DNA from 2 places in the Bacillus sp. J14TS2 genome. Region 1 is predicted to be linked to the other one. Evidence: a T-box and tRNA genes for the amino acid it is inferred to sense, from the RefSeq annotation. Region 1 holds a T-box; the other holds one or more tRNA genes.
The links. A T-box is a leader RNA that pairs with one kind of tRNA and senses whether it is charged. The one in region 1 lies ahead of proS (proline--tRNA ligase), so its partner is inferred to be a tRNA-Pro.

Region 1 (16,116 bases):
GAACAGCTAAAATTAGATATTTCCACCATTAGCAGACAGGCAGCAGCCCTTGAACAAAAAGAATATATCGAGAAAATGCCAAACCCTAAAGATGGACGCTCCTACTTTTATAGGATTACCAATCTAGGCATTAAGGAATTAGATGATAATAAAGAAAGAAGATATGATCGACTATCTGAGGTGTTATCGGATTGGTCTGAAGAGGACAAACTAACTTTTGGCCATTTATTGAAAAAGTATAATCAAACAATCATTGAAAAAGACAAACCATAAAGTGAAACTTCAATCAGTGGGGGTTTTCCTTCATCCCTCCCTGATTAGTAAGGATCAAGTGGATGAACAGCTAAATTCGCGCCGTCCTGGCGCAACGCTGTTCTGACCAACGTCCTGTTGGCCTAAATTCGCAACATCCTGCCGGCAGGCTTAAAGCACGACATCCTGTCGTTTCGCCCGCACTAGTACGTCCTGTACATCGCAACGCCTTTGTGACCTACGTCCTGCAGGCCTGAACAAATCGGGCTTTTACTGGCTGTTGATCCTCCACTTACAATTCTAGGTTTTTTCAAGAATTTTTGAATTGGGGGTTTTACAGCCAGTTAATGTGGGATAAACGATCACCTATTTTTTCATAAAGCAGGTGTTAGTGTCCGTTATCTCCTACTTAGTCATTATCGTGAATCAGGGCCTTACGGACCGGATCAAAAATCGTCACATCAAGTAATCGATGTGGCGATTTTTGATCCGGTTTGAAAATCATAAAATCGCAGCTTGTGAATCATTCGCATGATGTTGGGTGCCTTTGTCTAGCTCCTAGCGCCATTGACTTGAGGCTCACAGGAACGGTTGCTACAGGATCTACTCGTGCAGGCAGAACGTTGGGGGTTGGAACTTAGCCGATGTTCTGCATAATAAGCTGCTCCAAAGAACGCCCTTCTTTGGAGCAGCTTATTTACTTGTCGACTTGCGCTTTTCTTATTGAGACTATTTTTTCCCTCAGCACTTTCTCATACAATTCTAATCTAGCTTCAATTATATTTTAAGATTCATTGAGTACTATACAAGTATTGACATGAAGGAGATGACAACATGGCCATTGAAATTTTTAGAAGGAGAGAGCAGAAATATTTGATCACCCACGATCAATATCAGGAATTGGTGAAACGAATGATGCCTTTTATGCGACCAGATCGGAATGGTAGTGCAGGCCAGTATACGATTACTACATTATATTTTGAAAGTCCTGATAACAGGATTTATTTTGAGACAAAAAACAAATTAAGGTTTCGCCAAAAGCTTCGGTTACGGATTTATGATGATACTAATTTAGATGGAAACGCCTTTTTTGAGATTAAACAAAAGCATAAAAAGGTAGTAAATAAACGAAGAATGGTCCTGCCTTTATCAGAAGCTTATCGGTATTTATCTGGAGAAACACCTGAGTCCCTAGAAGATTACATGACATCAAACTTACAAGTTTTTCGAGAAATTGATCATTATCGAACATTATACGAACTCCGCCCAGAAATGGTTGTAAGCTATGACCGGCATGCTTTACATCATATCGAGGATCCCGATTTACGTGTGACGTTTGATTTAAATTTACGTTGTCGAAATCATGATTTACAGATTGAACATGGCCCCTTTGGGGAACATTTTATTGCTCAAAACTTAGTAGTCCTAGAGGTAAAGGTAAGCCACAGTATTCCTCTATGGCTTACGCGTATTTTGCAAGATTTAAGATGTGAACAACGCAGTGCTTCCAAGTTTTGTACAAGCTTAGAATGTTTAAAAGGTGAAGAGTTACCAAATGGTATTGAGCAGGAGAAAATTCTCGTTGATGCCATATAAAGAAAAAGGAAAAAGGTGGAGGAATATACAATGGATTTTATAGAGAATTTATTCACGTTGGAAAGCTTAGCAGAAACAAACATTTGGATGAGTTTGGTTGCAATGGCACTTGCCCTTATACTCAGTTTATTAATTACCAAGGTTTATCAAATCACCTTTACAGGTGAAAGGTATTCGCAATCATTCGTTCATACAATTATCATGATGAGTGTTGTCGTGTCTGTCGTCATGAATGTTGTGAGTGGAAATGCTGGTGTTGCCTTTGGCCTATTTGCGGTCTTTTCATTGATACGCTTCCGTAGTGCTGTAACAGATGCAAAGGATATCGCTTATATCTTTTTTGGCCTTTGTGTCGGCATGACAGCAGGTCTCTTCCAATTCGGTTTAGCGATTATGCTTACCCTCTTTGCTAGTTTCATCTTTTATCTGCTTTATAAAATGCAATATGGAAAAGGCAAAGATACGCAGATTTTAAAAGTCACCGTCCCGGAAAACTTAAATCATGAAAACTTACTCGTTGATATTTTTCAACACTATACACTGAGTCATACACTCAGACAAGTAGAAACAACTAATCTCGGAACCATGATTTTATACACATACGCCATTCGCAGCAAAGACACAACTAATGACAAAGAGCTCCTTGATCGAATTCGCGAAAAAAATGCCAACCTGAAAGTTTCGATCACTTATTTAGAAAGTGCAAATTAATAAAGCGGGGTGTTAGCGTCCATTATCCTCCACTTAGACTTCTTTGAGATCTCTTAGTGGCTTACGGACGGTTGCACCGGGATAAAAAATTAAAAGCTTCTCGTGAGCATTGAATGGGGCCTTAGCACTCTTTTTTGATTGATGCAAAGGCCCTCCCCCATATAAATTCACAAAAAAAATCCTCGTAAACAGTACAATATTCTACTATAAATCAGAGAATTATACATGGACCCCCCTCCGTTGATCATCCTATAATACATAGAAAGAGGCGAAGTGTAATCGCCTTCTTTTACAAGCGGTATGTAGCTTTTTTTAATATTAAATAGTAAGGAGAGTCTTTCATGAAAGTATTATTATTAGATTTAGATTCTACTAATCCAGCACATTTAGGTTGTTATGGCTATCACCGTCATACTTCACCAAACATTGATAAGATTGCAGCTGAAGGAGTTCGATTTACCAATTATTATACATCTGATGCTCCTTGTTTTCCTTCACGAACCGCTTTGATGACTGGCCGTTTTGGAATTCATAATGGTGTCGTAAACCATGGGGGTGCAGCTGCAGATGTGCGTCATGATGGAGAGGAACGCGGATTTCGTGATAAACTCTCTTTCGAAAATTTCCCTAATGTGTTTCGACGCAAAGGGATGAAAACATCGTTAATTAGCCCCTTTGCGGAAAGACATTCTTCCTATACTTTCTATGCTGGCTTTAATGAGATGTATAACACGGGAAAAGGTGGAATGGAATCAGCTGAAGAAGTGACACCTGTTGTATTGGATTGGTTGGAGCGAAATGGAGAAAATGAAGACTGGTTTTTATACGTTAATTATTGGGATCCTCACACTCCATATAGGGCACCTGAATCATTTGGAAATCCGTTCAAGGATGAGCCTCTTCCTACCTGGATTACCGATGAAGTTTTAGAAAAGCAAAAGGAGAAAATTGGGCCTCATAGTGTTCATGAAATCAATATGTTTAACAATACCACAGATCCAGAATATCCTCGTTATCCTGGTGAAATTAAAAATATGGATGATATGCGAAAAATGATTGATGGTTATGATTGCGGAGTAAAGTATCTCGATGATCATATTGGGATGATTTTTGAACAATTAGAGAAACAAGGCGTTATGGAAGAAGTGATCATAATCATCACAGCGGATCATGGCGAAAATATGGGAGAATTGGGCATCTATGGAGAACATGGAACAGCTGATCAAGGAACATGCCATATTCCTATGATCATTCGTTGGCCTGGTCTAAAATCGGGGCATGTGGATAATGATTTCCATTACCATCTTGATCTTCCGCCAACGATTGCGGAATTAATTGATGTAGAGCCTGCCGAAAGATGGGATGGACAAAGCTATGCTGCTGCTCTAAAAAAAGGAGAATCAACTGGTCGCGATTATTTAGTAGTGTCGCAATGTGCCCATGTATGTCAAAGGTCTGTTAGATTCGGAGACTGGTTATACATTCGCTCCTATCATGACGGGTATCATCTATTCCCTAAAGAAATGCTATACAATCTGAAAGAAGATCCCTTCGAACAGCATGATATAGCATCTGAAAATCCTGATCTTTGTCGAGAAGCTGTTTACTATCTAAACGAATGGCATGATGACATGATGAGTACAATGGATCATGATGTTGACCCACTATGGACAGTCATGAAGGAAGGCGGACCCCTTCATGCAAAAGGCAATCTGAAACATTACGTAAAGAGATTAGAAGCAACCGGAAGAGGACATGCCATTCCAGAACTAAAAAAACGCCATCCACGTGAATTCGAATAAAAAGGAGTGCCTGGTACAACCCTGAACATGTCATGTTTCGCCGAATAAACCATTTGGCATAAACAGACAGGAATAGGGAGGTGCCAGGCATCTCCCTATTGTCCTAGACACCCATAGGTTAAAAGTATATAATTAACAAGACCTATAATTAAATATTATTGACTGCAATATCCTAATGGAAGCCAGTAGTACACCGACCTATTCAATCTAACGTCGGTATTTTTTCCTATATGGATATTTTTTAAAATTGAAAATAAGAGAAGCCTTTTCATAATGACTTATTTCTGCAAAAACGAGCTTTCATAAAAAAATAGATTTACTCATCCGTTCATGATAGGAGCTAATTTTACGGGCTGAAGTAGAGGCGGGATCTCCTGCGATATCTATACTTAGTAAGGAAAAAGATTGAGATCTGCTAGTAGTACCTATTGTTTTTTGAAAGCTCAAACTTGAAGCTCTAAATTAAAAAATGCACATAGTGGAGGAAGAGCAAACAATGAAGCTTTTCACAAAAAAAACAAAAACATGGGAAGAATATCTCAATCATTCTGATCAAACTGATATTGCCGGTGTAGGGAAGCGAATAAAGGAGCGACTGACTTTTATGAATATCAAACAAGAAAATTTAGTCGCTATTCGTGAGGCGTCTCCCATTCTTTCACCCTATAAAAATGAAATAGTTAATCAATTTTACGACCGGATTACGTCTGTTGATCATTTACAAGGCATCATTGTCCAACATTCAACCGTTGAGCGTTTAAGAAAAACGATGGAGAAATATTTAGATCAATTTTTGGATGCAGAGGTAAATAAAGAATATATCGAGACAAGAATTGTAATTGGTCAAGTACATAGTCGCATTCATTTGACTGCTGAGCATTTTATTTCCGCCCACCATCTGTTGATACAAATTATGACTTCTATTCTGATGGAAAAATTGTACAGTCAGCCAAATCAGATGATCAATACTGTCCTTTCCATTCAAAAATTAGCAGCATTTGATCAGCAACTCATCGTTGAAGTTTATATGGAAGAAACGTTTAAAGCCTTTTTGTTTGGCATTTCCGATACATTAAACTACACCACGCAGCTAGATACTTCAAAACAATTAATCGCAGAGATGGATAATATGAATGAGGAAAGCTATAGTGTTTCAAGTGCAACAGAAGAAATCAGTGCTTCTATTCTAGAAGTCGCCAATCATTCAACCAAGGTGGCTGAAGGAACAGATGAAGCCGTTCAATTTGCGGAACAAGGCAAACAAAATGTTCATGAAACAATGGTAGATATTGAACAAGTGGGGCAAGTCTATAATCAGGTGGTACATCAAGTCGATCAGCTTAACCACGAGATTGAGAAAACGCATGAAATTGTTGAAGTGATCAAGCAAATCACAGATCAAACCAACTTGCTCGCCTTAAATGCAAGTATCGAGGCTGCACGGGCAGGAGAAAATGGAAAAGGATTTGCTGTAGTAGCGAATGAAGTAAGGAAGCTAGCAGAGCATACAAAGGAACAAACATTACAAATAGCGGAGCATATGCAATCATTACAACATGTCTCAACCCTCGTAACGAAACAAATGAACAATACAGAGGCTTTGATTAAGAAAAGCGTAACGGGGGCCAAAGTGGCGGATGAAGCACTAAACAAGATCGTGTTCGCCATGCAAGGAATTAATCAAGCGACATCACAAATCGCAGCAATGTCAGAGGAACAAACGTCAGCTGTTGATGAAATTGCACAACGCAACTCGATTATTTTTGATTTAAGCAAGAGTTCACAAGCCATTGCGAATCAGACGGCTAAAGTTATTTTTGATTTAAGTAGACAAATGGAAGAATATCGAAACACTTTTTTTTCAACAAATATTCGTTTAAATTCAAAAGACGTCATTAAGGTGGCAAAAACAGATCACCTTCTTTGGAAATGGAAGATCTATAATATGCTGCTAGGATTAGAAACACTTAATTCCCAGCAAGTGACATCACACGAAACATGCCGACTTGGCCAATGGTACTATGGAGATTTATCTTCAAAAGTGAAGGACATGCCTGCCTTTAAGCAATTAGAGAAGCCTCATAAAGCCGTCCACTATTATGCCAAACAAGCCGTTTCATTATATGAACAGGGTGATCTATCAGCATCGCAAAAGGCATTTGAGCAAGTCCTAAACTATTCAGAGCTTGTGCTTACATTGCTAACGCAATTAGAATCGGAGATTTGAGAAAAGCATATCTTTAATGAAAGGATGAAAGGAGAGATTTCCCCCCTTCATCTTTTCATTGTGGAGTTTCAACCCTAGTGATCTTTTGCCATCAAAAAACCTGCCTGTATGCAAAAACTGCTAAATCCTTTAATATGCTTTCGCCCAATAGACCATTTCTTTTGCTTCTTTCCCACAGCATATACAATTATCTGCCACTTTCTCTTGTTCAAAAGGGATACACCTTGATGTAGCCTGGGTTTCTTCTTTTATTCTCTCTTCACAATCACGATCTCCACACCACATTGCTTTAATGAAACCAGGATTTTTTTCAAGAATATGTTTAAATTCCTCCATTGTCGTAGCAATGGATGTTTTCTCCTCACGAAGGAGAAGTGCACGATTAAAGAGGTTCTCTTGAATTTCCTCCATTAAGATCGGTAAACGGGCTTCTAAATCAGCTAAATTGACAAATTCCTTTTCTCCCGTATCACGCCGAACAAGGACAACTTGATTTTTTTCAATATCTTTTGGTCCCATTTCAATTCGGACAGGAATCCCCTTCATTTCACATTCGTTAAATTTCCAGCCTGGCGACTTTTCACTTGCATCCATTCCTACGCGAACAAAACCTTTTAATTGATCATGCAAGGCATAGGCTTGATCTAGAACTCCTTCTTTATGTTGAGCAATGGGAATAATAATCGCTTGTGTTGGAGCAATTTTTGGCGGTAAAACCAAACCGCGATTATCGCCATGAACCATGATTAGTGCACCAATCAAACGGGTAGTAATTCCCCAAGAGGTTTGATAGACAAATCGGCTTTCCCCCTTTTCATCCAAATAAGTGATATCAAAGGCTTTAGCAAAACCTGAGCCAAAATGATGAGAAGTACCCGATTGCAAGGCTTTCCCATCATGCATCATACTTTCAATCGTGAGTGTATAATCAGCACCAGCAAACTTTTCCTTTTCAGTTTTTCGACCACGGAGAACGGGAATGGCTAGATAGTTTTCAAGCACATCTGTATAAACATTCAACATTCTTGTTGTTTCTTCCGCGGCCTTCTCATATGTTGCATGTGCTGTGTGTCCTTCCTGCCATAAAAATTCCAATGACCGCAAAAAAGGACGTGTCGTTTTTTCCCAGCGTACTACATTACTCCATTGATTATAGAGCATAGGCAAATCACGATAAGAATGAATATTTTTTGAATAATATTCACAAAACAGAGCCTCAGAGGTTGGGCGCACAACCAATCGTTCACTTAATTCATTTTCACCACCATGTGTAACCCAGGCCACCTCAGGCGCAAATCCCTCTACATGATCTTTTTCCTTTTGCAGCAGGCTCTCTGGAATAAATAAAGGAAAAGAGACATTTGCATGACCTGTCGCTTTTATTTGTCTGTCTAACTCATCACGAATGCGTTCCCAAATTGCAAATCCATCTGGTTTAATAATCATCGTTCCACGAACTGGCCCATAATCGATGAGATTGGCCTGTTTCACAACATCTGTATACCATTGCGCAAAATCCTCTTCCATCGCTGTAATCTTTTCTACAAATTGCTTATTATTCTTTTTTCCCATCTTCTACACCTCTAATTTTTTTGTGAAACCACAAAAAGGCCCCCATCCAAAAAGGACCGGGGACCGGTGGTACCACCTTTATTTACATTGATCAACAAAAACATGCACACTCAATTGGATAACGGCCAAAACCGCACACATCGGCGAACTCCAAGGCAGGTTCTAATTTGTATCTTGGAAATTCGCACCACCCATTTCCTCTCTAAAAAAGATAGCAAATTATACTAATCCTTATCACTGTTTTTTATCATATATAAATGAATATATTATAACAGATAACTTAAATTTACTGAACTACAGAATATTAAATTATGGCTTTTCCAGCCAAAGAATGCAAATACAAGAGATGGAACTGTCCCAAAAGCCGAAAATCGCCAAAAGCCTTCCTTGCCGCGGGCGCCTTAGCCTCCTCGCAAATTCGTGAGCTATGGGGTCCTTCAGCTAATGCTATTCCCGACGAAATGTACCTTTTTTGGCGATTCTCTTAGCATTTACTCATAAAAAAGAAGGAGAATTCTTCCTTCTTTTTTCGTTGTTGACGACTTATTGGACAGCCCCATCTTTTCGTTTTGATTCAATCTTTAACGAATTTTGTTATTGATTGGCCGACCATTTTTCTGCACGTTTTTGTAAATCGCTTAGAAATTTTTCAATATCCGGTGTTTTTCCATTAGCTGCATTACTGATGAATCCGTTTATAGCTGGAACAATCTCACTACTAAAGAATGGGTTTGCTTCATCCATCAGAACTGAAGGTGAAACGTCTGCAATCTCCATCGCTTTTTGCGAAAACTTATCTTCTTTGGGAACAAAGTCAGCATCAGCTAAGGTTGGAGTTGCTGAATAGTTATCATAATTCCATTTTTGGGTTTCATACCCAGTTAGAAACTTCATTACTTCCCAAGCTGCTTCTACATCTTGTGCATCTTTAGCCATAACAAATGGGTCCATCGCTACCCATCCTTCCCCATTCGGACCTAAATTCAATACTGCTTCATAACGGTCTAATATTTCTTTATTATCATTTGCCAAGTATTCTCCCATTATTGGGCCACCAGCATCATCAAGGGCAATGCCTATATTATTCATTTCTGTTCCGAAATTTTCATTTCCTTTTTCATTTAAAAAATCGATTGGGGGATATTGAGAAGCTTTAGCAAGCCATTCCATTACTTTCACCATTTCGGGTGTATCCAATTTCCATTCGATGTTCTTCAAATCATCTAAGGATCCCGTTGCACCTTCTGCTCCAAAGGCATGTGTGAGTGCTACAAAGGTAGAAGCATTTAGGGATTTTCCACTAAAATACAGCCCATAATTTTTTTCGCCGGTTACTGGATTCTCCCCTGTCATTTGTTGTGCTTTCTCCAATATTTCCTCTGGAGATGGATTTTCCGATAATGGTTCCACTCCCCACTCTTCAAAAAGTTGTTTATCATATACAGTAACGCGTTTTCCTAATACAGATGGAAGACCAAATCGCTCTCCATCATAACTAACCGTACTATAGGAATTTTCCCATATTCCTGCAAGGTAGATACTTTCATCAAATTCGGAATCATCTTCAATTAAATCTTCAATCCCTCTAAGTAAACCTTGCTCCATCCATTGGGCTCCAAAGGCTCCTCCTGAATAAATAAGGTCCACATCTTTCGATTGTAACATAGCTGTTTGTTTGGCTTGGGCATTATCCCAAGGGACTTGGTATATTTCCAATTCGATATTAGGGTATCTTGGTTCAAATTCATTTTTTAAATATTCTTCAAAACCGATTGTTTCTTTCCCGGTAATAGGATCAATTCCATCTTCAAGCGGCCATCCAGCCACTGATACGCGGACTGTTCCTTCCATATCAGAAACTACTTCAATATTGCTTGTATCCTTTCCTCCCTTAGTCGAGGAAGAACAGGCGGCTAAAGCAGCAACTAACAGTGTAGTGATTAATATTGAAAAGATTTTCTTCATTTAGAAGACCTCCCATTTTAATATACTTTTTGGCTAAACGAATTACATCATTTCATTTATTGCTTCACACCAGACAACGCGATGCTTTCTACGATATAGCGTTGAAGAAATAAATATAATGTCACAACAGGAATTAAACTAACGGTTGTTGCTGCCATGATGATGGACGGCAATGGCGCTGTTTTATTAACACGGAACATAGCTAAACCAAGCTGAATAGTATATTTATCCGGTGTTTTTAAGGCAAGTAATGGCCATAGTAAATCATTCCATACAGCTAAAAATTGCAGGATCGCCATGGTAGCTACAATCGGAATACATAATGGAAGAAAAACACTAAAAAATACTTTAAATTCTCCCGCCCCATCTATAATCGCCGCTTCTCGTAAACTAGAAGGAGTTTGATCAATGAACGCCTTTGCTAAAAAAGTACCGAATGCATAGTTAAGAGCCGGTAAAAAAAAAGCCCAATACGTATCTAATAAGTGAATTTTTGCAAAAAGTAAATATTGAGGAATCATTGTCATTTCGAAAGGAATCATCATCGTACTTAACGCTAATACAAGCACCACCATCGATCCTTTAAATTTTAGCTTGGAGATGGCATAACCCGATAAAAGCGCTGACATTAAACTAACAAAAATAACTCCAATTGAAATGATCAAAGAGTTAATCATATATTTGATCATTGGCATATTTGTAAATGCAAGTTGGTACGTTTTAAATGAAAATTCCTTTGGCCAAAATCTGGGTGGGTAGGGAATACTTAATCTAGCTCCCCAATCAAAGCTGGTCAATAGCATCCAGACAAATGGGATAATCATTATAACGGACCCTATTAGAAGAATACTTGAAATGATTATATTACTTACTAGTTTCGTCCTTTTCTTTGAGTTGTATTTAAAGTTTTGATCTCCAACATGTACATTGGGCATACCGACTGGATTACTCAAAACCTCCACCCCTCTCTATTCAAAATTATTCTTCCGATTCAAATACAACATGATGACAGTCAAAATAAGAATAAACATAAACAAGATATAGGATGCGGCTGTTGCAATTCCCATTTGACTAGCTGAGAAGGCGTTACGATAAATATATAAAACGACTGTCATTAAAGAGCCGGCAGGGTTTCCTCCCGTACCACCAATCAACCATACTTCCGTAAACCTTTTCATCGCACCTATTGTACTCATAATGACCATGAAAAGAATGATAGGTTTTAGGTAAGGTATCGTAATGTAATACCATTTTTTAAACCAATTGGCCCCATCTACTTCAGCGGCTTCGTATAAATCTCTCGGAACACTTGTTAGTGCCGCTAAGAAAATAATAGTGTTATAGCCAAGCATTCCCCATAATGTCATTAACACAATACTAAATCTTGAAACACTTGGATTAGTAAACCATCCGACTGATTCCACTCCAATAAGTCCTAAAACATAGTTTAGCAATCCTTCACTGCCCGAATTGAATAAAAACTGAAACAATATACTAGTGGCAACAAGAGACACTACATTGGGTAGAAAATAAACCCCTTTAAAGAAATTCCTCCATCTTACCCATGGAACATTATAGATCAATGTTGCCAGAATAAAGGATAGAGATACACCTAGAATGACAGATATTACGCCCATATACAGAGTATTATATAAAGATTTCCAAAATATCGAGTCTGTGAAAACGCTCTTATAATTAGCTAAGCCAACCCAATCCCCACCAAAGCTGGTAGATGATTTTTGAAAACTTAATATTAAAGCACCTACCATAGGATAAATCGCAAATACCAAAACCCCTATTACAAGTGGTGCAGAAAATACATATCCTGCCAAATCTTTAGAAGTAAAAAACTTTTTCTTTGTTTGCCTTGTTTGAAACTTTTTATTAGGCGAAACTTCTGAATGAATAGCCAATTCGATGTCACCTCTTTCAAAAATAATGGCGAACTATGAACTTGAGTTACAAAACAATCTACCCCTTATAAAACTCTTCCATTGTAACGATACTTCCTTGTTCATTTGCTACATTTGCCGCAAGACTTTTGCTTAAAGTTTCTACACCGTCCTGGTAAGAAGCAAGAACGAGTTCCTGATTGTTTGTTTGTATCGCTTTAATAAATTCGCGATCTTGTACATCATAAAAATCAACCTTTGATGTATACGTAGTCGTTCTCTCTTTTTCATAAATAGATAAGCTAGTCCCCTCTATCTCAAGTCGGAAATTACGTCCCAAAATTTCTAGGCCCATTCTATGATCATGTTGAGTAATGGAACTATCTAAATGACCAACTGCACCAGTTTCAAAGCGAACATTTACGGATGTCACATCTGGTATATCCATTTCTTCAATACCATTCATAACTTGCAAGGACATATGGGCTTGTATTTGTTTTATATCCCCACACAGATAACTCATTAGATCAAGAATATGAGTCGCTTGCTCAACCAATTGCCCGCCCGACTTATTCTTGAGTCGATACCAAGGTGTCGGAACCAACGAGGTTAAGTAATGTCCACGCACCATAGCGACTTGCTTGTCCTGTAAATAATCTTTCGCAATTTGCACAGTATCTAGATAACGGAGACAATATCCAGATGCGTTTATCACACCTGACTGAGCGATGATTTCTGCCTTTTCTTTTGCCCTCTTAAAATCCAATTCTACCGGTTTTTCTACTAATAAATGAATTCCTTTTTGTGCAGCTTTTTCCTCAATATCTCCATGCGCAAATGGTGGGACGCAAATAAATAGAGCATCCATATTTTCCTTTTCCAACATTTGATCAATGTCTGTATAGACTGTGGCTTTATACTTTTCGCCTTGCCTGATAGCTGCTTCTTCCGCAATATCACAAACCGCAACAATTTCAGCATCTTCATTTTGAGAAATATTATTTAAATGAGCATTAGCAATACCGCCAACTCCTACAAATCCAACACGAACTTTTGCCATTTCAAATGCGCCTCACTTTTTTAAAATAATATCTAAATGCTGTGCTGTATCATCCGCCAATGTATGGGGGCAGAATGAATAGGGAGATAATTCGGCAGTTAAAGTATCCTCATATCCCAATTCCCTCAATGCAGCTATTACTGCTCTCCAGTTGACATCACCAGCTAATAAAGGAACAAATCCTGCTCCATTCCCTACAGCTGTATTAAAATCTTTCACATGTACCTTGAATATCCGCCTCCCAAGTAAGCGTATCCATTGTTCCGGATAACCAAACTGTAAAACATTCCCAACGTCAAAATAGGCCCCAACATAATCTGATTCGAAATCATCTATATATCTGGCCATTTCAAGTGGAGATAACAGGAATTTATTCCACACATTTTCTATGCCTATTTTCACACCATATTTTTCCGCAGTTGGGATGATCTCCCTAATGGAGACTTGACTTCTTTTGTAGCATTCTTCATAGGAAACCTGCTCAGAAACTGCGCCGGGAACCACGAGAATCGTATCCATTCCTATATAACCCGCAATTTCAAGCATCTTTTCTACTACTCTTATACCTTGTTGCCGAATTTGCTCATCAGGCGAACAAAGAGACATTTTCCATAGTAATGACGTCGATAAGCTTCTAAGCTTTATTCGGTATTTCTCTGCAATCGCTTTAATTTTTAACGCTTCTTCCTTCGTTGTCTCTACTGTTAGTCCGACTCCATCAGCTTCATAAAGGTTTAGTTCCACAGCATGAAAACCAGCATCTCTGCTATATTCGAACACTTTCTCTAATGAGGTCTGTTCTGGATAACACCATTGATTAATCCCCTTTAGCATTCTCATCCTCCTAACCAAGTCTTCTTAACAACGCAACAGGCCGATTTTTCTACTCCATGTCACTTTAGTTTATGGTTCACCTCCTTCAATGCTGATTGATACATCATGTTGTCATTACCAGTTATCTGGAGAGAACTTCTTTTAATTTAGAGTTTTCTCAGCTCACTCCCCCATACCAGCAAAAAAATTAACTTTTACTATTCAATATTAATCAATCTCTGTAGCTATCCCGATTTAACCTCTATTATATAACTATTGGCTATAAAGTCAATATTTTTATAGCTAATTACTATTTTTCACCCTTATTGTTTCTCTCTTTCCATACAACTCAGATTATATAATTAGGATAGGTGATAATTACTATGAATATTGGAAAACGAATTCGAAATTTGCGAGAATCAAAAAAACTCAAAGCAACGGAACTAGCAAGAAATGCATTTATTTCACAACCTTATTTATCTGATATTGAAAAAGGAAAAACTCAACCTTCAATTGACACACTGAAAGCCATTTGCAGTGCTCTAGAGATTAGCATAGGTGACTTTTTTGGAGATCTATCTGAATTATCTCCACATACCATCCAATTAATGAACGATGCTAAAAAGCTAACAAATGAAGAAGTAAAATTATTAGGAGCCTTTATAGCAACCTTTGTTAAAGATAGGGAATAATACCCAATTGTAGTAATGGGAGATCAGATGTTGGAACAATAAGGGGACAATAAAGGAAAGCGCATCCAAAGTGAGTTTTTTACAAAATGTTAGTCTAATCATATGACTGTTCTTGGCCAACATCTTTGCCGCATCAACAAAATTAGAAAAAGGGACGTGGTTTTATTTAATAATTGTAATTTTCCGTTTTATGGTAACAATCATATGCATCAGTTATTTATTAAATAATTGGAGGATTAGCTCGTTACATATTCTTGAAATGATAGATTGTAGTGCCTTGAAATACTGAGGAGAATGGTGTTTAGCCCTAGTTTATTGAATTTATAAACGAGGCTGGGACAAAAGTGTTTTCACCAAAGAAAAAACCGAACTAATATGATGCATATCCCCGCTCCGGAAATATACTTCGCTTTCCGCGGGCGGCTGGTGAGCTTCCTCGTGCTACGCACTCCGGGATCTCACCGATGCCTTTCCTCCCGCTGGAGTCTACATATATTTCCTCCGCTAAGGTAATACATTGTTCAGTTTTATAACTCGATTTTTTAGTTTTGTCCCAGCCTCGTATTTTTAGTTTGGTTCCTTTTAATCATCTTACTAAAACACCACGACTCCAATAATTCCCGCAAAAATGATAACCACAGTTGGATGGATTTTAAAATATGCCAAGGCAACTAAAGAAGCGATGAAAATTAGGAACAAGGTCACCATATGCCATGATATCTGTAATCCGATCACACCATTTGATATTGCAAAATGGATAGCTGCATAGATAATTAGGCTCGTCACAATAGGGCGCAATCCATAGAAAGCAGATTGGACCCACTTGTTTTGATTTAATTTATAAAAAAATAGCGCAATGATTAGAACAATTAGCACGGAAGGCAGAGTAATCGCAATAGAAGAGACAATTGCACCTGGCAATCCTGCAACCTGATAACCAACTGCAGTGGCGCTATTGGAGGCAATCGATCCTGGTGTCATGCCTGCAAGTGCCACAATATCTGTATATTCCGCGGTTGTCAGCCATCCCCTGCTTGTAACCTCTGTTCCAATCACTGGAATCATCGCATAACCGCCACCAAATGAAACTGCACCAATTACAAGAAAAACAAGAAATAATTCTAGTAACACCATATTCTTTCTCCCCTTATGAGCTCATTTTTTCATTATGTTTTTTAATAGGGGGTCTATTATCATGACGAGGACGCATATGGAGTACTTCCTTAATCTTTACGATTAGAATACCCAGTAAGGCACCACTAACAATGACAAGGATCGGATGCCAATGAAAAACAAGCATCATCACAACCATGAAAACCATTAAAATAAAAGTTGGTGCATCTAGAATAGACGTCTTTGCAATTTTAATCGCCGCATAAGCAATTAAGGCCACAACCGCTGCTCGAATTCCTTGAAAAGCTGCGTCAACATGTGGGTTCCCCTTTATCGAAAGAAAAATTAAATTTAATAGCATCACAATTAGAAAGGTTGGCAAAAGCACACCGATCATCGCAACAATTGCCCCAAGCACTCC
Region 2 (16,116 bases), on a different contig from region 1:
TAGTAAAGGGATCCAATATCTACTCTCCCGTTCTTCACATATGACATATGCGGTCATTATTGGCATGATTGTCGGTTCCGTATTTGTTATCTATCCAGGTATGGCAAGTGGGACAACCCTTGTCATCAGCATCTTCACTTTTATAATTGGGCTTGGTCTTTCTTTTTCCATTAGTCTAGTAAGAAAGGCTTAATAAACATTTAATCAAATGTTTGATTAAGAGTGAAATCATAAAAAAATCCGCTAGAGGAGGATATCTAGCGGATTTTTTAATTAAATAGTAGATAAGGAGCAGGTATTATTTAAGAAAGATCGAAGTTTATCAATGGGAGGTTTACTAGAATGGATAGCCCTTTTCGTTTCAAAAAAAATGAGACTGAAGAAATAATTAATCGTTTTGGAGAGGATTTCCACAATAAAGTTTTGAGAGATATTGAAGTTTATGCTGATAAGTGGAATTTAACCTCATTTCAATTCATTCCTTCATATTCTGCAAACTTAGTTTTTAAATGTTATTCGGATAACCTTGGAAATGCCGTACTTAAAATAGGCAATCCATCTTTCGGGGAGATATTTAAAGAATTTTATACTCTGTCTGAATATAACGGCAAGAGATTTTGTAGGGTATTTAAAGATGATATTAAGAATGGCGTCATTCTTGAAGAGCGTGTGCAGCCTGGGCAACCACTAAGGGCTGAGAAGTCTCTCGATAAAAGACTGGCTATTTTTTGTTCTTTATATAAAGGATTACATATTCCCCCCACTCAGGAGGACATATATCCGACTTATATAGAGTGGGTCGATCGGATAACAGACTATATGAGTAGACGCAATGATTGTCAAGAGTTATATGGGCATATGAAAAAGGCAAGAGAGATATGTTCATCGCTCTCTGCTTTGTATTCGCAAAAGGTACTGCTTCACGGAGACTTTCATCACGATAATATTCTCCTTGGTAAGGATAGTGAGTATGTAATCATCGATCCTAAAGGTGTAATAGGTGATCCCGTCTTTGATGTTTCCCGTTTTATATTAAATGAATTTGATGATGAAAAAGATGAAGCAACATACAAAAAAATAAACCATATCATCCATTTTTTTGAAAAAGAACTTCATATTCCTGAAAAGATTATAAGACAATGCCTATATGTGGAAACGGTTATGGGAGTATGCTGGTGTATAGAAGATGGTGAAGAATATACGGATTTTATAAAAGATATTGCTTTGGCCGAATCCATTTTGAATGAGAAAATAGCATTTTAAATGGGGAAAAAGAAATAGAAGCTAGGCTTTTACAAAAAAACGAACCAGTAAGGCGCATATACTCAACACCGGAAGTATACATCGTTTTTCATGGTCCTCTCGGGATTTTGCCGAACTCTTATTTCTACATATACTTTAATGCGTTGTTCGGCTTTGGCGCTTAGAATTTCATACCTTGCGCCACGCAAGATGCAAGTCAAAATAGCGTTGCGCCATGAGTGCGCAACGCTATTTCTTCTATTAAAAATTAAAATCGACTTCTTGTTCTTCTTGTTCTTCAACGCCTTTCATATAGTTGATGCGGCGTTGAGCAGCGGCTTGACCTACTTGCTCATCTGCGTGATAGGATGAGCGGACAAGTGGGCCGGATTCACAATGGCTAAAGCCTTTGGAAAGAGCAATTTCCTTTAATTCAGCGAATTCGTCAGGATGATAATAACGAACGACATTTAGATGCTTTTTCGTTGGTTGTAGGTATTGGCCAATTGTCATAATATCGACATTGTGAGCACGAAGATCATCCATGGCTTGAATGATTTCTTCTTTGGTTTCACCAAGCCCCACCATGATGCTTGATTTTGTGGGTGTTTTTGGGGCGATTTCTTTTACTCGCTGTAAAAGTTGGAGTGAGCGACGATAGGTTGCTTTCGCACGAACCTTTGGTGTTAAGCGCTCCACGGTTTCGATATTATGGTTGAAAATTTCTGGTTCACTGGACATTAAGGTGTGAAGACTTTCATAGTCTCCCTTCATGTCAGATGGTAAGATTTCAATTGTACATCCAGGATTCTTCCGGCGGATCGCTCTAACGGTTTCGGCAAATACAGCAGCTCCACCATCATTTAAGTCATCACGGGCAACCGCTGTAACCACGACATGCTTTAAGCCCATAATTTCTACGGAATCGGCAACTCTTTCTGGCTCGCCCCAATCTAGCTCATTTGGAAGTCCCGTTTTGACTGCACAAAAACGGCATCCCCTTGTGCATGTATCTCCAAGGATCATAAAGGTAGCTGTTTTTCTCTCACTCCAGCACTCATGAATATTAGGACAACGCGCTTCTTCACAGACTGTATTTAAACGTTGACCGCGCATTAACTTTTTTAAGCCCATATAAGATTCATTCGTATTAATTTTTGTTTTCAACCATTCTGGTTTTCTAATATATTCTTGTTTATCGATTGCCATTATGCCTGCACCTTCTTTTGAAATTTTAGATTCCAGTCATCTGAACGATACTTTGATTCTGCTAGAGCCCGTACTTCTTCCCATTGGGAGTCACTGAGTTCAAATGGGGTAAACTGTAAGTCCAATCCAGTTTCGAATCCCTTTGTAAACGCAGCAACTGCCTGATCGTATGTAATGTTTCTTCTGCTCGCTTCATTCATAGAGATGGCCTTATTTGCAAAAGCCTTTCTTTTTCGGGCACGCATCTCTTCTGTTGAAAAGGCGAATAAATCAAAGAGCATGTCTTGATCGATTGTAAAAGGTAAGGAACCATGTTGCATCAAAACGCCCATTTTTCTTGTCTGAGCATGGCCAGATATTTTCTTCCCATCGACAAGCATTTCATAATCGGATGGTCTTTCAAAACAAACAGCAGACCGTTCCTCTATAAAATGATCTTCAGGCATAGAAAACTGTGCTTGGATGCCTAATTCTTTAAATCCTGCAAAGATCCCTTGGGCCAATGCATGATAGGCTTTCCGAATCGAATCTTCTATATAGGGTTTTCGTTCAGAAACAACAAGGCTGTAAGTACATTCATCATCATGTAGCACAGCACTTCCTCCAGTTAGACGACGGACAAATTGGCACCCGTGTTGTTCAATACCGGGAAAATGAATTGTTCTTTCCTTTTGAAAATGACCAATGGATAGAGTGGGCTTTGACCAACCATAGAAACGAAGAACAGGTGGAATCAGATCTTGGCTATGCCAAAGGAGGAGACATTCATCCAATGCCATATTGATTGCTGCATCTTGATGTCCAGTATTGATAAGCCCCCAAGTATCTTTCATTTTGCTCAACTCCTAGATGAATTTAAAAATCATAGAAGGCCATGGCGTAAGTGATCGTTATCTAGTTTTTTCTATAAAAAATGCCATTCTTTTTTCAATACGAATCAATTTCATAATAGAAAATTCAGTATTAAAATCCGAACAATGTTGATTTCCGCTCCAATCAACTGGTGTGAAGTTTACAATAAGTATTTGAATCACCATAACGTTCGTGTTTTATCTCTTGATCCATAATTATGAAATTGACTCAAAACACATAAAAAGAACTGCATTTTCAAAGAAATGCAGTTCTTCATGAAAATCGTCTAAGACCTCATGTTTCCCACACTTCAGAGGATATCCTATATCTTTATCCCGAATTAACTGGCAGTAAAAACCCCCACTGAATGAAGTTTCACTTTATCTGCTAGAAGTATGGTAACAAATGTCAATCTAAAAGTACAGCTTTGTGATCGGGATGACAGGAATTGAACCTGCGACCCCTAGCACCCCATGCTAGTGCTCTACCAAGCTGAGCTACATCCCGATAATCGTGATACTAGCTCTTATTATAGTAGATGGCCCCTTGGAAAACAATCCCAAAACATTCATTGTTATGAACCGTCTTCAAGACTTCTTTTATACTGATCCAGCACTTTAGGGAGGATATTGGTGATGACGTCTTCTTCTAAACGGGATAATACGCCATCATCTTCATTTTCCTTTTTGATAGAGGAAACTTCTTTATGCAATTTCTCCATCTTTTTATCAAGATCTGCCGCAATAAATGCGGTGCTCTGCAGTTCCTTCGCCAGATGTTCTGGAATTTCCTTATCATATTTATAGTAAATTTTATGTTCAAGGCTTGCCCAAAAGTCCATCGCAATTGTACGAATTTGGATTTCGACATACGTATGCTCTGTGCGGTCAGTCATATAGATTGGAATTTGGACAATAAGATGTAAGCTTTGATAGCCATTGGGCTTGGGATTTTGAATATAATCCTTGTATTCTATAACGGTAATATCCTTTTGTTTGCCTAACATCTCAGCTAAAACATAAATATCTGAAATAAACGAACAAGTAATCCGCACCCCTGCAATGTCGCGAACATTCTCCTTAATAGTATTGAGGGCAAATGGATATCCTTTTCGCCTTATTTTATTAAAAATACTTTCAGGAGACTTCACCCGCGATTTTACATGTTCAATCGGGTTGTAGTCATGGAGATAATTAAATTCATCTGATAATATATTAATTTTTGTATTGATTTCATCACAAGCGAATTGATACGCCATCATAAATCGAGTGAGCTCGACTTTCATTTCTTTTACGAGTTGAATATCCAGTATTTGATCTTGTTTCATGAAGGTCTTCCTTTCTAGATGATCTTTTTAAAGATCGGATAAGCAAAATGCCCTCTTATATACTATATCGTACCATAACCAGCAAGATTTTTTTAGTAAATCCAATATCTTCCTTGTCTAGAGATAAGAAATATTATATACTACATTACAACACTAATGCACTAATTTTGAAGGGAGGTCCCTGGATGCTATTACACCAAGATGGCTCTAAACCCATTTATGTGCAGATTGCGGAATGGCTTGAAAATGAAATCATCGCAGAAACGTTCAAGAGTGATGAGAAAGTATACTCACAATATCAATTAGCAGAGATGTTTACGATTAATCCAGCGACAGCCGCAAAGGGGTTGAACATGCTAGTGGATGAGCAAATTTTATATAAAAAACGTGGACTCGGTATGTTTGTAACAAAGAATGCGAAGAAAGCCATATTGAAGAAGCGAAAGAGTGAGACATTAACGGGGCTTATTCATGAACTAGTTTTAGAAGCAAAGCGATTGGAAGTAGAGGAGAAGGACTTATTACAGATGGTTCAAGCGGTCATCAGGGGAGAGGAGGAGCAGAAATGAATGTGATTGAATGCAAAAAATTAGTGAAAAATTACGGGAGAACGTCAGTCTTAGAGGATGTAACTTTTACCATAGCAGGAGAGAAAATCACCGGACTAATCGGTAGAAACGGAGTTGGAAAAACTACGCTGTTAAAAATGATTGCTGGTTTTACTCACGAATCTGCCGGCGAGATCAAAGTGTTTTCTAGCAGACCTTTTAACAGCTTACTTGTTTCCGCTAATAGCGTTATGATCGACGATCAAATGACTTTTCCACCCTCATTACAATTGGATGAAATTTTGCAAGAAGGAGAGCGATTTTATGACAATTTCAATCTTGAATTAGCGAGGCGATTGCTAGAGTATTTCTCTTTATCAAAAACGGCTTATTATGAGCAGCTTTCAAAAGGAATGAGAAGTACCTTCAATATGATTTTTGGACTTTCTTCTCGATGTGCCTTAACGATTTACGATGAACCGACGACTGGGATGGACGCTGCGGTACGTAAGGATTTTTATCGGGCATTGCTTAAGGATTATGTAGCACATCCACGGACCATTATCCTCTCAAGCCATCATTTGAATGAAATAGAGGACTTGTTAGAGGATGTGTTGCTGATTCACGAAGGAAAAGTGTTGCAGCATTCATCGATTTCTGACTTGAAGGAATGGGCGATTGGTCTTCAAGGGAAAAAGTCGGCCATTGCTCGGTGGACTGAAGGACAAGAAATCGTGTATGAAAAAGAAATCGGCCCAGGACTTGGATATGCTGTGATCCGGAATAAATGGTCAGAAGCCACGATTCGTGCAGTCAAGCAGGAAAGAATTGAAGTAACACCTGTGTCAGCAAATGACCTTTGTATTTATTTAACAAACGGAGATAAGGGAGGGATCGATGATGTCTTTAATCGAAACGAGTCTCTCTGAAGTTGTTTGGAAACAATTTGTTTTTAAAAGTAAATCCTTTTTCACGACATTTGGTACCTTGGTGATTTTACAAGTTTTAGCGATATTCTTTTCGTCAGGAGGAAGTGGGTCATCTGGATTTCACGGTAGAGATCTTTCTGTTGAGCTCAACTATTATTCAGGTGATATTGTCGTTATATTTACCATCTTATGGACATTTTCTCTAGCCATTTTTACGACCACTAAAGCAACTCGATACGACGATTACGTCTTTGTAGGAAATCGACTAAGCAGCCATTTGGCGAATGTACTATTTCTACTAACAGCTAGTCTTATTGGAGGAATCTCTGCGACCTTATGTGGATTTATTGTGAGGATCATTGGCTATTTTTCTGATGATGTCATGATGGGTGGAGAGTTATTTCAGTCACCACTTGATTTTCTCCTCTCTATCGGTGCGATTAGCTTATATGGATTCCTGTTTGCCGCACTCGGTTATATATTTGGTATGATCATACAATTTCATCGAAGTTTTATCTTTTTGCTGCCTGTAATCTGTGTAGGAGTAATAATCGCCTCCGTGACAAGTGGCTATGATGAAGAGATGAAGGCTGTATTTGATTTTATTATGATGGAAACTCATTTCTGGATCTTTTTGTTGAAGGTATTACTCATCTCTGGAATTTTCTTTGTGGCAGCTATTCTTCTCTCAAATAAACTGGAGGTGAGGAAATGATAAATATCCTTTTATGGGGACTGCTTATTCCTCTTTTGCTTATTGGATTTTTGTATTGGAAGCTGATCCGAAATCTAGCAACAGGTAAAGGGGGCATTTTTAAAAATAAAAAGATCGTAAAAGTTCTAATCATCATTTATGCGACTGCTCTCATTCTCTCACCCATTATCTATGAATTTTTGCCGAAAACGAGTGAGGAGATTCCAAGGGTGCAGGATAAGAACTTGGACCAAAAAACGATGGAGCTTGAACAGGCGATCTATGATGGGCGGCTTGCTGATATTAATCCTGAGTATATTCGAGAAACTTGGCAGCAGCCATATGAGGGAAATGAGTTAAATCTACAACAAACAGTGGAGGAAACTGTCCCGATTGTTATAGAAAGAAAACAAGAGAATGATGGCATGATTGAAGGGAAATATATTGCGAGTGTGATCTATCAAGCATTGGATTTCTCTGACAAAATCAGGTCGATTGAATTTAACTTATCAGATGATACATTAAACCTTGAGGAAGTTGGCGAGTTTTTTGAATTTAAGGGGATTACAGTGGAAAGAGATTTGGTTCTCTCCCAATTTACAGAAAGTAGAAATATCTTTACTGAGGGCACGATAAGGCAAGTTCGTTTTATCTACCTACAAATCCCAAAAGATTTGCAGCTCCAAGTAAATGCTGATTTATCCTTCAATTACACGGGGGAAATGGAAGTAATTTATAATGTAGAGTAAGAATAATGAAAGACCTCCTGTTTTAAAAATCTCCAGTATGGCAATCATGCTAATGATTTTAAGAATAGGAGGTTTTTCTGTGAAAAAATTGTTGTGTGTCCTGCTAGTTATGGGGATAACATTAGCTGCTTGTAGTAGTGGAGAAGAGGCGGTGCCGCAAGTAGAGGAGGAGGCTATTCCTGTTAGTGGCCACGCAGATGTTGATGTAAAGATGATCAATTCTGAAGGAAAGGAAGTTGGCAAAGCGGCCCTCAAGGAAACAGTAGAAGGAGTACAAATCCACTTGCAGGCGAAAGACGTAGAGCCAGGGATAAAGGCGATTCATATTCATGAAACTGGAGTGTGTGAAGCACCGGATTTTACATCCGCAGGTGCTCATTTTAACACAGGTGAAAAAGAACATGGCTTTGAAAATCCAAAAGGTTTTCACATAGGGGATTTACCGAATATCGGAATTGAAGACGATGGTACGGTGAATGTCATGATCACGGCTCCAAATGTGACATTAAAGCATGACGAAGAGAACTCCTTGCTTGATGAGGACGGAAGTGCCCTTGTTATTCATGAAAAAGAAGATGATTATAAGACCGATCCTGCCGGAAATGCTGGCGATCGCATTGTCTGTGGTGTGATCGGCGGTAAGTAAAAATAAGCACATTATTTTGTTACTCAATGGAGTACAGAATAATGTGCTGTTTTTTTGATGGGTAAATTACCCATATTTGACATTTGTAGAGCAATTTGAGTCAATAATAGTACGAATTTGAGCATGCAGGGGTAATGAAAAACATTGAAAAAACATTAGTATATAAAGTAAGCCCTTTCAGAATACATAGAGGTGGAAAGATGGAAGAATGGTTAAGACCGAATTACCGAATGAAATCAATTGGAGAACAGGACTTTGCGTTCCACTCACACGCGCAGTTTGAGGTGTATTTCTTTCATCAAGGGGATTGTAAATATCTTATTCATCATTCCATTTATGATCTTCAGCCTGGAGATATTATTATTATGAATGGCTTAACAGCCCATCGCGCTAATCCATCTAAATTTGCCTTGTATGAACGAAGCGTGGTGCATTTTTCTCCGGATTGGATTTATCCAGTGATTGAGGAACTGCGGATGCCAGAATTGCTCTCTCCCTTCAAAGAAATGAATAATTGTTTGCTTCGCGGCCAAGATGAAGGAGAAAGAGAACGGATCTTACAATCGATGAAGACAATGGATCATCTGATGAATGAAGACTCCGCATTTATGATGAAGCCGGAAGTAGAGGCAGAATTAAAGATTTTACTCTTAACGATTTTGATGCAAATTTATAAGTTGAGTAAAAAAGAAAATCAACATCTAGCCATGCCGAAAAGCGAAAAGGTGCTTCATGTTGAAAAAATTGCTCATTTTATTCAGACACATTTTAAAAAGAGTATAAGTTTAGAAGATATTTCATCTGAATTGAATTTAAGTAAGTTTTATTTATCGAGAATTTTTAAGGAAGTAACGGGTACAACAGTGATGAATTACGTAATGACATGTCGTTTAAATCAAGTGAAATTTGACCTTGAAATGTACCCGGATCGAACCTTAGTGGAAATAGCAACAGAATCAGGTTTTGAGAGTCAGGCGCACTTCAGCCGTTTTTTCAAGCAAAGGGTAGGTATGACACCTTCTGTATATCGTAGACAAAAATTAAAATCATAGAGTAGGAGAGTGACAGAGATGGAAAAGAAATTTGCTGCACAATTATTTACAGTAAGAGAACAGTTAGCGGAGGGAATCACACCTGTTTTTCAAGAGATTAAAAAGATGGGCTGGGCAGGTGTACAGATTTCAGCTTTGCCACAAGGCTATGACCCACAAGAAGTTGCGGATGCTCTAAAGGACAATCAACTTGGCACAGCAGGAATGCATATTTCATTAGATCGTTTAGAGAATGATTTGGAGAATGTTGTGAAGGAAGCGGACTTATACGGGACGAAGGATATTGTTTGTCCATATTTACCGGCGGAATATCAAACAGAAGAAGGGTATAAAATCGTCCGAAAAAAATTAAATGATGTGGCTCATCAAGTTTCTGATTATCGTATTAGCTATCATAATCATGCCTTTGAATTTTCAACTGAAATAAATGGAATGTCAGCGCTTGAATACTTATTAGAGCCAGTTGCAGAAAACAAGGTTTTGGCGGAAGTTGACCTCTATTGGGTGAAAAAAGGCGGCCAGGATCCATTGTCCTTTATCCAGCCTTATGTGAATAGGATGCCAATTATCCATCTGAAGGATATGACCGATGATGAACAAGAAACATTCGCCGAAATTGGTACAGGAAAAATTGACTTTATTCCAATCTTGCAATGGGGTGAGAAATCGGGAGTAGAATGGTATGCGGTGGAACAAGATTCTTGTCCTGGAAACCCACTGGATAGTCTAGCTTTAAGCTTAGAGAACTTAATGAAATTGAAGGAAAAAATCTAAACTGCAAATCGAAGTGCTTTTTTCAGCCCTTTCGGAATAATGATGTTGTTAGATTCAGAATCATGTGTACAGGTTTAATAGGAAAATAAAGGGAGGCTTTTAACCATGACAAACGTAAAAGTAGGAATAATTGGACTGGGAAATATGGGGACAAATCACGCCAAACGCTTGTTCAATCGTGAAATTGACGGGGCTATCTTAACAGCTGTGTGCGATGTGCGTGAAGAACGAATGGTTAAAGCCAGAGAAGAATTCGGGGATCGAGTCAAACGCTTTTTAACGATTGATGATTTTTTTGCTGAAGCTGAGATCGATGGCGTGATTATTGCGACCCCACATTACGAGCACCCACCACTAGCGATTAGGGCTTTTGAAAAAGGGTGGCATGTTCTATGCGAAAAGCCTGCGGGCGTTTATACGAAAAATGTTCGCTTAATGAATGAGGCGGCTGCTAAAAGCGGAAAAGTGTTTAGTATGATGTTTAATCAACGGACAAATCCGCTTTATCAAAAAATGCGTGAGCTCATTCAGTCTGGTGAACTAGGTGAGATTAAGCGAACTAACTGGATTATTACCGATTGGTATCGGGCGCAAAGCTATTATGAATCAGGTGGCTGGCGTGCTACGTGGAAGGGCGAAGGCGGCGGTGTGATGCTGAATCAGTCTCCACATCAACTTGATTTATGGCAATGGATTACCGGAATGATGCCAACTAGGATTCGCTCGTTCTGTGGATTTGGAAAGTACCATGATATAGAAGTGGAAGACGATGTGACAGCTTATGTTGAATATGAAAATGGAGCAACAGGCTTATTTGTAACATCAACAGGGGAAGCGCCTGGTACGAACCGCTTTGAAGTGGCAGGTGATCGTGGAAAGCTCGTGATTGAGAACGGAAAATTAACCTTCTGGCGGCTAAGACAATCTGAGCGTGAATTCAATCAAACGTTTAGAGGCGGCTTTGGCGAACCGGAGTGCTGGAAAATGGAGATTCCGGTACGTGGCAAAAATAATCAGCATTTAGGGATTTTGGAAAATTGGGTGGATGCGATATTAAATGGTGCGGAACTATTAGCCCCAGGTGAAGAAGGAATTAAAAGCTTGGCCATTTCAAATGGTGTATACTTATCTAGCTGGTTAGATGACTGGGTGGACCTACCGATCGATGAAGATCTTTATCATGAAAAATTACAAGAGAAAATTGCCGCATCAACGTTTCGTAAACAGTCAGCAGATGATGTTACTTTAGATGTTAGTGGTACGCATTAAAAGCGAAAGGAGGGAGCTATATGTCAAAAGATGGAATGAACTATGCGCCAAAGGGTAAGCCCAATCGTGTCGTTGCAGAAGGAGAATTTGTGATGGCAGCGATGGCGCTTGATCACGGGCATATTTATGGGATGTGTAATGGACTAGTGGAAGCAGGCGCAACTTTAAAATGGGTATACGATCCTGACCCACAAAAGGTTGAAAAGTTTTTGGAAGCCTATCCAAATGTTCAGGCGGCGACAAGTGAAGAAGAGATTTTCCAGGATCCTGAGGTAAAGCTTGTGGCAGCGGCAGCGATTCCTAATCAACGTGGGCCCCTTGGTATTCGTGTTATGGATAGTGGAAAGGATTATTTTACGGATAAGACGCCTTTTACAACCTTGGAGCAATTGGAGGATGCCAAGGCAGCAGTTGAGCGAACAGGTCAGAAGTATATGGTCTATTATTCGGAAAGACTCCATGTAGAAAGTGCTGTTTTTGCCGGAGAGTTAATTGAACAAGGCGCGATTGGGCGTGTTATTCAAGTGACCAATCTAGCGCCACATCGACTGAGCGCACCGTCACGACCTGAATGGTTTTTTGAAAAGGAGAAGTATGGCGGCATTATTTGTGATATCGGCAGCCATCAGATTGAACAGTTCTTGTTTTATACAGGCAATACCGATGCAAAAGTGGTGCGCAGTCAGGTCGCAAATTACGCGAATAAGGATTACCCCGAATTAGAGGACTTTGGTGATTGTATAATTGTTGGCGAAAATGGGGCAAGTCATTATTGTCGTGTGGATTGGCTGACTCCAGACGGATCGGAAGTCTGGGGAGATGGGAGAACCATCATTCTTGGAACAAATGGATATATTGAAATCCGTAAATATATTGATGTAGGCCGTGAACGTGAAGGAAACCAGGTCTATCTCGTGAATCAAGAAGGTACCTATCATTATTCAGTAAAAGGCGAAGTTGGTTTTCCTTTCTTCGGTGAACTTATTTTAGATTGCTTAAATCGAACTGAAAATGCAATGACACAGGCACATGCCTTTAAAACGGCTGAACTTTGCCTGATCGCCCAGAAGGAAGCTGTAAGGTTAGAATAGAAAATATATTTTCAAACGGAAAACTCTGTTGGCCAATTTACTTGGCTAATAGAGTTTTTTAGGTTGGTTGATCAATAAATTAATTTTGTTATTTAATTTTTAAATAAATATTGATTTAAAAATTAATATGTATTAACATTATATTAAGAAATTAAATAAAAGGAGGGAAAGTGTGGGGTATCCATTAATTACAAACTGCCCAGTATGCTCACATAAGTTAAAGATTACGAAATTACAATGCGATCATTGCCATACAACAATTGAAAATGACTTCGAGCTATCAAGCTGGGCATCACTCACGCCGGAACAATTGCACTTTATTGGGGTCTTTTTGAAAAGTCGAGGAAATATTAAAGAAGTTGAAAAAGAATTAGGTATTTCTTACCCAACTGTCCGTGGAAAACTTAACGATGTGGTTGCAGCTCTTGGTTATCCCGAAAAGAAAGAAACGAAAAGTAAAACAGAGGAAAAACAGGTGATCACCATGCTAGAAAATGGCGAAATCACCGCAGAAGAGGCTTTACGACGATTAAAGGATGAATAAAAGAGGGGGATGATTGGCATGAAAGAGGAAATCAAAAAAATCTTAGCGATGATGGAAGAAAGGAAATTAGACTCAGAAGAGGCAACAGCTTTGATTCAAGCTTTGCAAGAGAAAGAAGAGTCGGTAGCGAAAGTGGAACGCACGGATTATTTAAGTAAATCCTTAAAGATCCGCGTCATAGACGAAGACGATAAAGTAAATGTGAACTTGCCATTGCGGCTGGTGAAGGCCGTTTTACAATCTGGATTAAGTATAGCATCTAAAATCCCTGAATCTGCCAGATATGTTGAGGGAATTGATAAAATTGATGTGGATCTTATATTAGAAGCAATTGAGCATGAAGCAGAAGGTCAGATTGTCGATATTGCGAGTGGCGATGGCGAACAAGTTTCAATCGTGATTGAGTAAGAGCGCTCATGTTGAAAATCACGATTGGTCAAGAAAATCAAAAACCTAGGACTTTCCACGTGCCCTATTTTATTCTCAGAGCTGGGGGGCGGCTTGCGACAACAAAACTATTGTGGAAGCTGATCGAATCTAGAGTAAAACAAAAGCAAGAAAAAACAGACGTTCCATCGTTTTCCCTAGATCAAATAGATTGGAAGGACCTTCAACCAATCGTAAAAGAAATAAAGAATTATCAAGGATTAACCATCGTTGATATCCAAGATAAAAATGGGCAAGCGATTAGAATTGAACTTTGAGTTCTTCTCCCCTTTTATATAAAAGGGGAGAAGGATTTTTGCGTATAGAGTAGAATATGTATATAGACCAAAAAAGAGGTGATGAAGTGAAACAGAAGGAAAGAACAGTTCCAATTGTGATACTAATATTAGAGGCATTACAAAAGAGACTTTTAGAAGGCCACCCAGCTAGGGTCCAAGTTAAGGAAGAATTAGGTAGGCGCTCTGCCGGATATCGAGGCGAACAGATTTTAGATTACTACGCGAAATACCTTCCCCTACAAAAACACCACTTTATTTTTCACGATCTTCGATTGCCCATCTCCAGTGAAGCTTTTTTTCAAATTGACACACTTATCTTAACCCCATATTATCTTTTAATTTTTGAAGGAAAACATATGGCAGGGAAATTGTTTTTTGACCCAAAACAATTAATACGAGAGTTAAATAATGTGGAAGAATCGTTTCCGAATCCTATTGTCCAAGTAAAAAACCAACAATATTTTTTAAAAGTATTGTTGGAGAAGTACTCCTTCCCCTTTCTCCCATGCAAAGCCTTCGTTGTGATTACCAATTCAAAATCCATTATTTTGCCAAACCCCGACTATAAGGAAGTATTAGAAACAGTCATTCGACCACAAGCATTAAGATTTGGTTTTGAACTTGTCGGAAAAAAACATGCCAAGCCAATTTTGAGTGATAATGAGTTAGTGAAAATCTCAGAGCTTTTACTACGGCTGCATACACCAGATGAACCGGACGTATTAGGTCAGTATGGGCTGAATAAAGTGAAATGATGCGGGTATTTACTGTGAAGAATGTGGGGAGTTTTCTGTTAAAAGACTCAAACGCTTCTGGAGATGTCACATTTGTAGTAAAAAAGCTGATAAAGCGTTTATTCAATCACTGATCGATTATCGCTTATTAATTCGTACAACCATAACCAATCGAGAATTTCGTGAGTTTTTTGGCGTTGATTCTATTCATACCGCATCCAAACTGCTCAACTCTTTAAACTTGCCAACTAGAGGTGAACGAAGACATCGAAAATATGAATTATCATTAGATTACCTACTAAGCCTGCTTTGAAGGAAACGAAGCAACAGCTAATAGAACGAGAGCAACGGCTAATAACAAGACTTTACCGGCAAATAGAGTGCCTGCGATGACTAATAGGCTAAGCGCCTGCTTCTAACGGCTAATAGAGCAAAACGGAGACAATAAATAAAGCCATTCGGCTATTGTAGATGCAAGATTGTCGCTGAAAAGGGTCAACAGCTAAAAGAACGAGAGCAACGGCTAATAGCAAGACTTTACCGGCAAATAGAATGCCTGCGATGGCTAATAAAATAAGCGCCAAGGCTAATAGCCTGCTTCTGACGGCTAATGGAGCAAAACGGAGACAATAAATAAAGCCATTCGGCTATTATAGATGCAAGATTGCCGTTGAAAAGGGTCAACGGCTAATAGAACGAGAGCAACGGCTAATAGCAAGACTTTACCGGCAAATAGAGTGCCTGCGTTGGCTAATAGAATAAGCGCCAAGGCTAATAGTCTCCTTCTAACGGCTAATAGAGCAAAACGGAGGCAATAAATAAAGCCATTCAGCTATTGTAGATGCAAGATTGCCGTTGAAAAGGGTCAACGGCTAATAGCCGTTGCAAATCGCCTGCTCTAAAGTGTATCCAAATGAGCAATAGGCCTTCTTGGAAGGAAAACATTCCAGCAAGGCTTGCCGTTTTGCCATCTAAAAAAGAGCTTTTATTTTAAAAAGCTCTTTTTTTAAGGGATTGTATTTATCACTATTTTGCGGTGTGCAGCAAAATTGGGATTTTCTTAGTAACCAGTTTTATAATGATGTATAAGCTGTAGCCAATCACGGCTCCCGAAGTATTAAACACTAAATCATCCAAGGTTCCACGTCTTGTCATTGTAAAGAAGGTTTGAATCAATTCGATGGTTAAAGAGGAAGCAAATCCTAACAAAACGATCGTCCATAACCGCTGGCAATGCTGAAATAATAAGGGAGTAAATAGCCCTAAAGGAATGAATAAAGCAATATTACCAAGTGAATAGAGCATTTGTAGTTTGGGATTGGACATATTTTTTAATTCATAAAAGAGGTTGAAATCATAATGATAGGTTGTTTTTCCACCCCATATTCCGAATGGAATATTCCAATGGAATGGCTGCATGGTCAGGAATACGACAGATAAGAGATAGACAAAAAACAAATTGATAATCAATTCTCGAGACGAATCCACATATTTTTTCTTGTATCTTTTATGACGGTATAGGATCCAAAGAATACTGAATATACCGAGAATGACGAGTCCCTGCCACACATTAAGCTCTCCCTTATACTAGGATGTTTTTTCTTTTCCCGTCTCAATAGTAGCATAATAAATACGGCACCGGCTACAAAAAACTATAACATACGCAAGGAGGTACTCGTGATCCAATTAAGTAAAAAGCACAATCGAGGGCAAGTAATCCAAAGATAATCG

Region 2: it encodes a tRNA-Pro, which carries the amino acid that the T-box ahead of proS (proline--tRNA ligase) is inferred to sense. The anticodon was not compared.

The regions. Positions count from the first base shown of each region.
Region 1 is NZ_BORE01000003.1:34,175-50,290, reverse strand. Features, by position in the region: gene KI375_RS05180 (MarR family winged helix-turn-helix transcriptional regulator) at 1-273, shown strand, start outside; gene KI375_RS05175 (polyphosphate polymerase domain-containing protein) at 1,087-1,848, shown strand; gene KI375_RS05170 (DUF4956 domain-containing protein) at 1,879-2,559, shown strand; gene KI375_RS05165 (sulfatase family protein) at 2,901-4,361, shown strand; gene KI375_RS05160 (methyl-accepting chemotaxis protein) at 4,858-6,588, shown strand; gene proS (proline--tRNA ligase) at 6,718-8,160, opposite strand; T-box leader at 8,209-8,407, opposite strand; gene KI375_RS05150 (extracellular solute-binding protein) at 8,755-10,125, opposite strand; gene KI375_RS05145 (carbohydrate ABC transporter permease) at 10,182-11,060, opposite strand; gene KI375_RS05140 (carbohydrate ABC transporter permease) at 11,094-12,038, opposite strand; gene KI375_RS05135 (Gfo/Idh/MocA family protein) at 12,097-13,077, opposite strand; gene KI375_RS05130 (sugar phosphate isomerase/epimerase family protein) at 13,090-13,911, opposite strand; gene KI375_RS05125 (helix-turn-helix domain-containing protein) at 14,274-14,582, shown strand; gene KI375_RS05120 (chromate transporter) at 15,177-15,716, opposite strand; gene KI375_RS05115 (chromate transporter) at 15,730-16,116, opposite strand, start outside.
Region 2 is NZ_BORE01000007.1:37,975-54,090, reverse strand. Features, by position in the region: gene KI375_RS11950 (DUF368 domain-containing protein) at 1-193, shown strand, start outside; gene KI375_RS11945 (aminoglycoside phosphotransferase family protein) at 343-1,263, shown strand; gene lipA (lipoyl synthase) at 1,504-2,451, opposite strand; gene KI375_RS11935 (lipoate--protein ligase family protein) at 2,451-3,284, opposite strand; tRNA gene KI375_RS11930 (tRNA-Pro) at 3,737-3,810, opposite strand; gene KI375_RS11925 (GTP pyrophosphokinase) at 3,878-4,630, opposite strand; gene KI375_RS11920 (GntR family transcriptional regulator) at 4,816-5,199, shown strand; gene KI375_RS11915 (ATP-binding cassette domain-containing protein) at 5,196-6,107, shown strand; gene KI375_RS11910 (hypothetical protein) at 6,079-6,822, shown strand; gene KI375_RS11905 (hypothetical protein) at 6,819-7,550, shown strand; gene KI375_RS11900 (superoxide dismutase family protein) at 7,630-8,196, shown strand; gene KI375_RS11895 (AraC family transcriptional regulator) at 8,397-9,248, shown strand; gene KI375_RS11890 (sugar phosphate isomerase/epimerase family protein) at 9,267-10,022, shown strand; gene KI375_RS11885 (Gfo/Idh/MocA family protein) at 10,128-11,291, shown strand; gene KI375_RS11880 (Gfo/Idh/MocA family protein) at 11,312-12,382, shown strand; gene KI375_RS11875 (DUF2089 domain-containing protein) at 12,555-12,926, shown strand; gene KI375_RS11870 (hypothetical protein) at 12,945-13,334, shown strand; gene KI375_RS11865 (hypothetical protein) at 13,343-13,630, shown strand; gene KI375_RS11860 (nuclease-related domain-containing protein) at 13,717-14,406, shown strand; gene KI375_RS11855 (hypothetical protein) at 14,808-14,969, opposite strand; gene KI375_RS11850 (hypothetical protein) at 14,993-15,154, opposite strand; gene KI375_RS11845 (VanZ family protein) at 15,412-15,954, opposite strand.